DNA from 3 places in the Citrobacter sp. Cm046 genome. Region 2 is predicted to be linked to each of the others. Evidence: predicted binding sites of a transcription regulator. Region 2 holds the regulator's gene; each other region holds the start of a gene.
What was found. The regulator PhoB, encoded in region 2, activates phosphate uptake and scavenging genes when phosphate is short. The targets are predictions, from matches to a motif close to CTGTCATAAAACTGNCNNAT.

Region 1 (3,270 bases), on a different contig from region 2:
ATGGCGGATAAGCGTCGGCAGCGCCGTCATCGGGCGATTACGATTAGGCAGAACCTCCGTACCCACAATCGCGTTTATTGTCGTCGATTTACCCGCCTTCATGGTGCCGACAATAGCCAGCACCATCTCCAGACGCGTTATCTTTCGCAGCTCATTGTTGAGCGTTGCCTGCTGGACATCCATGCCACGCGCACTGAAATGCAGGGGCTGTACCTGTCCGCTATGCTCTCCTTCTTTCTGCGTGACGTTATCCAACGATGTCGCGGGCAATTTTTGTAATTGCTTGAGATGTTCCTGAGAGAGCATCAGCAAGCGTTCAGCTTCCTGACTTAATTCATATATTGTCTGTGTGTACATGGAAAATTTTTCCTTAACGCAAATAGCAGTGCTTTTATTTAGCCAAATCGTTTTATTTATAGACTTTCGGCTTTTATAATTACGTGTGGAAATAATTAAAAATCAAAACAACCAATTGATATTTTTAATATAGAATTCAATGTATAACCGTTGGCCTGAGGCCTCTCACTTACTGTATTAAGTAAGAAAGATAAAGAGAGTAGTTCAGTTTTAAAAAATGCCAGCTTAATTCCCCTACCTAAATTAAGGGGTCGTGAAGCATTCACATACAATGGCTAAGTGATACTGAAAGTCGTGTGACCTATGAATATCAGGTGGTTTGCCTCACCTTATCTTAAATAACAAAGCGTAGCAATTTCCCTTAAAAAATATTCAGTCCGGATTTCAGGTACTGGAAAGCAAAGGTATTGTGGTGTTTAACTGCAGCCTGCCATTTTTCTTAATCGGACAGTAGTCCCGACAAAAGCAGGGATTTTATGTATAATTGCGGCCTTTTTCGGCAATCTGCCATTTTTGGGCGCTTTTGCCCCTGCTGACTTTTGAGGAAATCTACATGTCATTACCACACTGCCCACAATGCAACTCCGAATACACTTACGAAGATAACGGCATGTTCATTTGCCCGGAATGCGCCCACGAATGGAACGATGCTGAACCGGCTCAGGACAGCGACGAACTGATCGTGAAAGACGCTAACGGCAACCTGCTGGCCGACGGCGACAGCGTTACCGTCGTGAAAGATCTGAAGGTAAAAGGTAGCTCTTCAATGCTGAAGATTGGGACCAAAGTGAAAAACATCCGTCTGGTTGAAGGCGACCACAACATTGATTGCAAGATCGATGGATTTGGCCCAATGAAACTGAAATCCGAGTTCGTGAAAAAGAACTAATGATTATGCCCGGTGGCGCTTCGCTTACCGGGCTTACGCTAACTACACTTAACTGGCTTCTTTTACTGAGGTAAAAATTATGCCATTAAGTCCCTACATCTCTTTTGCCGGCAATTGCGCCGACGCCATCGCATACTACCAACAGACATTGGGCGCAGAGCTGCTCTACAAAATCAACTTTGGTGAAATGCCCAAATCGGCACAGGACAGCGAAGAGGGTTGCCCTTCAGGTATGAAATTCCCCGATACTGCAATAGCCCACGCTAATCTGCGTATCGCGGGCAGCGATATCATGATGAGTGATGCTGTTTCATCAGGAAACGCACATTATTCCGGTTTCACGCTGGTTCTTGATACGCAACATGTCGACGAAGGGAAGCGCTGGTTTGACAAACTTGCCGCCAAAGGCCAAATCGAAATGGACTGGCAGGAAACCTTCTGGGCGCACGGATTCGGTAAAGTCACCGATCAATACGGTGTGCCATGGATGATTAACGTCGTGAAGCAACCGCAGCCAACCGAGTAACCTGACGGGAGGCTCGCCCTCCCGTACTGTCATCAAATCTCGCTCAACTCTTCATCGCCAGGTAACCTTCCTTTAACGAAAATGTCACATTAATCCGCCACGATGGGGCCACTTTTTTAGGGAGGCCGCATCATGCAAACGATTATTCGCGTCGAAAAACTCTCCAAATCCTTCAATCAACATCAGGCGCTAAACGCGGTTGATCTCAATATCGGTGCCGGTGAGATGGTCGCTCTGCTTGGGCCGTCTGGCTCCGGCAAATCCACCCTTTTACGCCATTTAAGCGGTTTGATTACTGGTGATAAATCACCAGGCAGTCACGTCGAACTGTTAGGTCGCACCGTACAGCGTGAAGGCCGGCTGGCGCGCGACATTCGCAAAAGCCGCGCTCACACCGGCTACATCTTCCAGCAGTTCAATCTGGTGAACCGTCTGACCGTGCTGGAGAACGTGCTGATTGGTGCGCTCGGCAGCACACCGTTCTGGCGCACTTGTTTTAGCTGGTTTACGTCAGAACAGAAACAACGTGCGTTACAGGCGCTAACCCGCGTTGGCATGGCGCACTTTGCATATCAGCGCGTTTCCACGCTTTCAGGCGGGCAGCAGCAACGCGTCGCCATCGCCCGCGCGCTGATGCAGCAGGCAAAAGTGATCCTCGCCGATGAGCCGATTGCCTCGCTGGACCCGGAATCTGCGCGCATCGTGATGGACACCCTGCGCGACATTAACCAGACCGACGGCATCACCGTGGTTGTCACGCTGCATCAGGTGGATTACGCCCTGCGTTACTGCGAACGCATTGTCGCACTGCGTCAGGGGAACGTCTTCTTTGATGGCAGCAGCCAACACTTCGATAACGATCGATTTGATCATCTCTACCGCAGCATGAACCGCGTCGAACAGAACGCGCAGGCTGCTTAATTGAACTGAAAAGGCCAGGCTGACAAGTGAAATAGCCTGGAACAATGACTCGTTGAGGAAAAAACATGAGCTATAAGGCCGTTGCCGCGCTGGCGTTCACCAGCATGTTCAGCATCAGTACCTTGTTAAGCCCGGCGCATGCCGAAGAGCAGGAAAAAGCGCTGAACTTTGGCATTATTTCGACTGAATCACAGCAAAACCTGAAGCCACAGTGGGAACCGTTCCTGAAGGACATGGAAAAATCACTGGGCGTAAAAGTGAACGCCTTCTTTGCCCCGGACTATGCCGGGATCATCCAGGGAATGCGTTTTAACAAAGTCGATATCGCCTGGTACGGCAACCTCTCCGCCATGGAAGCAGTGGACCGCGCCAACGGACAGGTCTTTGCACAGACCGTCGCCGCAGATGGATCGCCGGGTTACTGGAGCGTGCTGATCGTTAACAAAGACAGCCCGATCAACAACCTGAACGAACTGATCGCCAAACGCAAAGATCTGACTTTCGGCAACGGCGATCCTAACTCCACTTCAGGCTTCCTTGTTCCTGGTTACTACGTCTTCGCCAAAAACAATATTTC
Region 2 (3,270 bases):
AGTTAAGGCCTGAATTTTACGCTGCATATCGTGCAGATAATCATCAGTGGTAATTTCGATATCTAACCAGACGGGCGGTTCCTGATCTGTGTCGCGCCACTGCTCAAGTTGAGCAGTAATAGACGCTAAATCGCCTTTCAGTACCGAAAGCGGCTGTGTAACCGGCACGGTGAGGTTTTCAACCGCGCGCAGCTTACCCTCTTCGAAACTCACCAGATGAACGCATTTATTTTTGCCGCACTCATCAAAACTCAGCGCAATCGGCGAGCCACAGTAGCGAATATGCTCTGTTCCGCCGATGACCTGCGCCCGGTGAATATGTCCCAGCGCGATGTAATCCGCTGGCGGGAAATTTTGTGCCGGAAATGCATCCAGCGTGCCAATGTAGATGTCACGAACGGCGTCACTTTTACTGGCACCGACGGTAGTCAGATGCCCTGTCGCAATAATGGGCAGGTTCTGGTCGCCGCGTAGCTTACAGGCGTCCTCATATTGCTGTTGATAATAGTCGGTGATGGCTCCCAGCAGATGCTGCTGCTTTTCTCCGCCTGTGAGTCCTGCCTGGCTGGTGATGATGTCGCGTGGACGTAAAAAAGGGATCGGGCATAATATCGCACCCGGTGTGCCGTCGCGGCGCTGGAGTATCTGTGGCGCATGACCTGCGCTGGCGACCACCGTGGTGTTCAGAAACGCCAGAATATCGCGGGATTCATTGAGCGTGGCGACAGAGTCGTGGTTTCCTGCCAACACCACCAAATGACAACCTGTTTGTTGCAGATTTACAACAAAGCGATTGTATAGCTCACGGGCGTAGCTTGGGGGAGAGCCGGTATCAAAAATATCGCCAGCCACAATAATCGCATCCACCTGATGGGATTGTGCCGTATCCAGAAGCCAGTCGAGAAAGGCCTGATGCTCAGCGGCGCGGCTCTTGCTGTAGAAGTTTTGGCCCAGATGCCAGTCAGACGTGTGAAGGATGCGCATAAGTGTTCCATGGCAAAAAACGTGAACAGGATTATAACCTTTGCAGGACGGTAATATCTTGCCTCCGGGCTGTCATAATTCAACAACCTTCGTTAAACCTGGACTATCTTTTCATAAATCTGTCATAAATCTGACGCATAATGACACCGTATTGATGATAAACGAGTTAATTAAAAAACAGGGCAAATCATGGCGAGACGTATTCTGGTCGTAGAAGATGAAGCTCCAATTCGTGAAATGGTCTGCTTCGTGCTCGAGCAAAACGGTTTTCATCCCGTAGAAGCCGAAGACTATGACAGTGCTGTGAACCAACTTAATGAACCCTGGCCGGATCTCATCCTGCTGGACTGGATGCTTCCGGGCGGGTCGGGTCTGCAGTTCATTAAACATCTCAAGCGAGAAGCGATGACGCGGGACATTCCTGTGATGATGCTGACGGCAAGAGGGGAAGAGGAGGACCGCGTGCGTGGTCTGGAAACCGGTGCAGATGACTATATCACTAAGCCGTTTTCTCCCAAGGAACTGGTAGCGCGTATTAAAGCCGTTTTGCGTCGTATTTCGCCAATGGCGGTTGAAGAGGTCATTGAGATGCAGGGCCTGAGCCTGGATCCAACCTCGCATCGTGTGATGACCGGCGAGGATCCGCTTGATATGGGACCCACCGAATTCAAGTTATTGCATTTCTTTATGACCCACCCTGAGCGCGTCTACAGTCGCGAGCAATTACTCAATCATGTCTGGGGCACCAATGTTTACGTGGAAGACCGGACAGTAGATGTGCATATCCGCCGGTTGCGCAAGGCGCTGGAGCACAGCGGACACGATCGCATGGTGCAGACGGTGCGTGGGACGGGATATCGTTTTTCGACCCGCTTCTGACTGGTAAGAATACAAGCCTAATGGACCTGGCTGTAAATGGAGTATGACGTTTGCTTGAACGATTGTCATGGAGAAGGCTGGTACTGGAGCTGATACTTTGCTGCATACCGGCTTTTATCCTTAGTGCTTTTTTCGGTTATCTGCCCTGGTTTTTACTGGCGTCGGTAACAAGCCTGCTTGTCTGGCATTTCTGGAATTTATTACGTTTGTCCTGGTGGTTGTGGGTCGACAGGAGTATGACACCACCGCCGGGGCGAGGCAGTTGGGAACCGTTGCTGTACGGTTTGCATCAAATGCAGCTACGTAACAAGAAGCGCCGTCGTGAACTGGGTAATCTGATCAAACGCTTTCGTAGTGGGGCTGAATCACTCCCCGACGCGGTTGTACTGACTACCGAAGAGGGCGGTATTTTCTGGTGTAATGGCCTGGCGCAGCAGGTTCTGGGATTACGCTGGCCGGACGATAGCGGCCAAAATATTCTTAACCTGCTGCGTTACCCGGAATTCACGTTGTACCTGAAAACGCGCGACTTTAGTCGACCGATCAATTTGGTTCTCAATACCGGACGACATCTGGAAATTCGCGTGATGCCCTATACCGATAAGCAATTGCTGATGGTGGCGCGTGATGTCACCCAGATGCACCAACTGGAAGGTGCGCGGCGTAACTTTTTTGCCAACGCCAGCCATGAGCTGCGTACACCAATCACGGTGCTGCAAGGCTATCTGGAAATGATGCAGGAACATCCCCTGGAAGGTGCAACGCGAGAAAAAGCGCTGCACACCATGCGTGAGCAAACACAGCGTATGGAAGGGCTGGTTAAGCAACTGCTGACATTGTCGAGAATCGAGGCCGCACCAGCGCTGCTGTTGAATGAAAAAGTCGATGTGCCGGTGATACTGCGCGTGGTTGAACATGAGGCGCAAACGCTGAGCCAGAATAAACACACCTTTACCTTTGACGTTGATAGCCAGCTAAGTGTGTTGGGTAATGAGGAGCAACTGCGCAGTGCTATCTCGAATCTTATCTATAACGCGGTCAACCATACCCCTGCGGGAACGCATATCACCGTGCGCTGGCAGCATGTGACCCAAGGCGCTGAGTTCAGCGTCGAAGACAACGGCCCCGGCATTGCTTCTGAGCATATCCCGCGTCTGACTGAGCGATTTTATCGCGTGGATAAAGCGCGATCCCGGCAAACGGGCGGTAGTGGATTAGGGCTGGCGATCGTGAAGCATGCGTTAAATCATCATGACAGTCGGTTGATTATCGACAGTGCACCAGGAAAAGGAACGCGGTTTAGTTTCATACTCCCGGAACGTTTAATTGCCAAAAGTAACCGCTAACGCTCATTTGTAATGTTAACTTTCCAAAAGCCAGCGCAAGCTGGCTTTTTTCATCATCGTC
Region 3 (3,270 bases), on a different contig from region 2:
GCTTACCGCTGCTGCGGAAGAGCATCCGTTGCATGGCGGCACTGGTATTGCTCATACCCGTTGGGCGACCCATGGTGAACCTTCAGAAGCGAACGCGCATCCGCATGTTTCTGAACATATTGTGGTGGTGCATAACGGCATCATCGAAAACCATGAACCACTACGCGAAATGCTGAAAGCGCGTGGTTACACCTTTGTTTCTGAAACCGACACCGAAGTGATTGCTCACCTGGTGCATTGGGAGCTGGAACAGGGCGGAACCCTACGTGAAGCTGTACTGCGGACTATCCCGCAACTGCGCGGTGCATACGGCACGGTGATCATGGATACCCGTAACCCGGAAGTCCTGCTGGCGGCACGTTCTGGTAGCCCGCTGGTTATTGGCTTGGGGATGGGTGAGAATTTTATCGCTTCCGATCAGCTGGCGTTGCTGCCGGTTACCCGTCGCTTTATCTTCCTTGAAGAAGGCGATATTGCGGAAGTGACCCGCCGTTCGGTCTCTATTTTCGATAAGTCTGGCGAAGAAGTGAAACGTCAGGATATCGAATCCAGTCTGCAATATGATGCTGGCGAAAAAGGTATTTACCGCCACTACATGCAGAAAGAGATTTACGAACAGCCGAACGCGATTAAAAACACCCTTACCGGGCGTATCAGCCATGGTGAAGTGGATTTAAGCGAGCTGGGTCCGAATGCCAATGAGCTGCTGTCTCAGGTGGAGCATATCCAGATTATCGCCTGTGGTACCTCGTACAACTCAGGTATGGTATCCCGCTACTGGTTCGAGTCGCTGGCAGGTATTTCCTGTGATGTGGAAATCGCTTCCGAGTTCCGCTATCGCAAATCAGCTGTGCGTCGTAACAGCCTGATGATCACTCTTTCCCAGTCTGGTGAAACGGCGGATACCCTGGCGGGTCTGCGCTTGTCTAAAGATCTGGGCTATCTGGGATCGCTGGCTATCTGTAACGTACCGGGATCTTCTCTGGTGCGTGAATCAGACCTGGCGATAATGACCAATGCCGGGACTGAAATAGGCGTGGCTTCGACGAAAGCATTTACCACTCAGTTGACAGTTCTGTTGATGCTGGTGGCGAAACTGTCTCGTCTGAAAGGCCTGGATGCGTCAATCGAACAGGAGATCGTTCACGGTCTGCAGGCATTGCCGAGCCGCATTGAACAGATGCTGTCTCAGGACAAACGTATCGCAGCTCTGGCGGAAGATTTCTCTGACAAACATCATGCGCTGTTCCTTGGCCGTGGCGATCAGTATCCGATTGCGCTGGAAGGCGCGCTGAAGTTAAAAGAGATCTCTTATATTCACGCTGAAGCTTATGCCGCTGGCGAACTGAAACACGGCCCGCTGGCGCTGATTGATGCCGATATGCCGGTTATCGTGGTTGCACCGAACAACGAACTGTTGGAAAAACTGAAATCCAACATTGAAGAAGTTCGTGCCCGCGGCGGCCAGTTATACGTCTTCGCCGATCAGGATGCTGGGTTCACTAGCAGCGAAAACATGCACATCATTGAGATGCCGCATGTGGAAGAGGTCATTGCACCGATCTTCTACACTGTTCCGCTGCAGTTGCTGGCTTATCACGTGGCGCTGATTAAAGGCACCGATGTGGATCAGCCGCGTAACCTGGCTAAATCGGTTACTGTAGAGTAAGTCGGTTATAGTGAAAATGCCCCGCTTTTGGCGGGGCATTTTTTATTCGTTGTTCTGTTTTTAATCAACTATCCCGCTTTTTTTATGTGACAAACCGTCATCTTCAGCTACTGTTTTCAGTGTCATAAAAAGAAATTTTTTGCGAAATATTACCGTCACGTTTCATTTCAACTGATTATTTTTATTGGTTTTTTTTATTTGTTTTGTCTGATTTATTTCGTTGTCATAAAAATGTCATATTTCGTACATTTAACTGTCACCTGTTTATCCTATTTTGCTCATCGTAGCCACTTAACAATGATTTACGAAAATCGTGCAGGAGACATTATGAAAGTTATGCGTACCACTGTCGCAACTGTTGTCGCCGCGACCTTATCGATGAGTGCTTTCTCTGTATTCGCAGCAGCAAGCCTGACAGGTGCAGGTGCAACTTTTCCTGCGCCGGTGTATGCCAAATGGGCTGATACCTATCAGAAAGAGACCGGTAGCAAAGTAAACTACCAGGGTATCGGCTCCTCCGGTGGTGTAAAACAAATTACTGCAAATACCGTTGATTTCGGTGCATCTGATGCACCATTGTCTGATGAGAAACTGGCACAGGAAGGTCTTTTCCAGTTCCCAACAGTGATCGGCGGTGTGGTGCTGGCGGTGAATATCCCAGGCCTGAAATCCGGTGAGCTGGTGCTTGACGGTAAAACGCTGGGTGACATCTATCTCGGCAAAATTAAGAAGTGGGATGATGAAGCCATCACCAAACTGAACCCGGGTCTGAAACTACCTTCTCAGAATATCGCCGTTGTTCGTCGTGCTGATGGTTCCGGTACTTCCTTCGTATTCACCAGCTATCTGGCAAAAGTGAATGAAGAGTGGAAATCTAAAATTGGTTCAGGCTCTACCGTTAACTGGCCAACCGGTCTGGGTGGTAAAGGCAACGACGGTATCGCCGCGTTCGTACAGCGTCTGCCAGGCTCTATCGGCTACGTTGAATATGCTTATGCTAAGCAGAACAACCTGGCCTATACCAAACTGGTTACTGCTGACGGCAAACCGGTAAGTCCGACCGAAGAAAGTTTCGCTAATGCGGCTAAAGGCGCTGACTGGAGCAAAACTTTTGCCCAGGATCTGACTAACCAGAAAGGTGACGAGGCGTGGCCAATCACGTCTACAACCTTCATTCTGGTTCATAAAGAGCAGAAGAAACCTGAGCAAGGCGCTGAGGTGCTGAAATTCTTTGACTGGGCATACAAAAATGGCGGCAAGCAGGCCAATGACCTGGATTACGCCAGCCTGCCGGACAGCGTGGTTGAGCAGATTCGTGCTGCATGGAAGACCAACGTGAAAGACAGCAGTGGTAAAGCGCTGTATTAACAGAATATCTTTGACGAATTGACGAATTGGCGGATGGCGCTACGCTTATCCGCCCTACGGTTCAGACTGTAGGCCCAATGTATAGACCGGATAAGCGTAGCGCCATCCGGTTTGGGCAACTTCGTAAAACGTGTTTAATGGAAAGAGTAATTTATGGCTGCAACCAAGCCTGCTTTTAACCCTCCGGGTAAAAAGGGTGACATGATATTCAGTGCGCTGGTAAAACTGGCTGC

Region 1: the regulator PhoB is predicted to act here: its motif matches at 1,843-1,862, upstream of phnC (phosphonate ABC transporter ATP-binding protein).
Region 3: the regulator PhoB is predicted to act here: its motif matches at 1,890-1,909, upstream of pstS (phosphate ABC transporter substrate-binding protein PstS).

The regions. Positions count from the first base shown of each region.
Region 1 is NZ_JAOWGP010000007.1:126,761-130,030, reverse strand. Features, by position in the region: gene crfC (clamp-binding protein CrfC) at 1-357, opposite strand, end outside; gene OGX98_RS00645 (zinc ribbon domain-containing protein YjdM) at 911-1,246, shown strand; gene yjdN (VOC family metalloprotein YjdN) at 1,326-1,772, shown strand; gene phnC (phosphonate ABC transporter ATP-binding protein) at 1,905-2,693, shown strand; gene phnD (phosphonate ABC transporter substrate-binding protein) at 2,759-3,270, shown strand, end outside.
Region 2 is NZ_JAOWGP010000036.1:177,827-181,096, forward strand. Features, by position in the region: gene sbcD (exonuclease subunit SbcD) at 1-984, opposite strand, end outside; gene phoB (phosphate response regulator transcription factor PhoB) at 1,174-1,863, shown strand; gene phoR (phosphate regulon sensor histidine kinase PhoR) at 1,914-3,209, shown strand.
Region 3 is NZ_JAOWGP010000030.1:385,690-388,959, reverse strand. Features, by position in the region: gene glmS (glutamine--fructose-6-phosphate transaminase (isomerizing)) at 1-1,669, shown strand, start outside; gene pstS (phosphate ABC transporter substrate-binding protein PstS) at 1,997-3,037, shown strand; gene pstC (phosphate ABC transporter permease PstC) at 3,191-3,270, shown strand, end outside.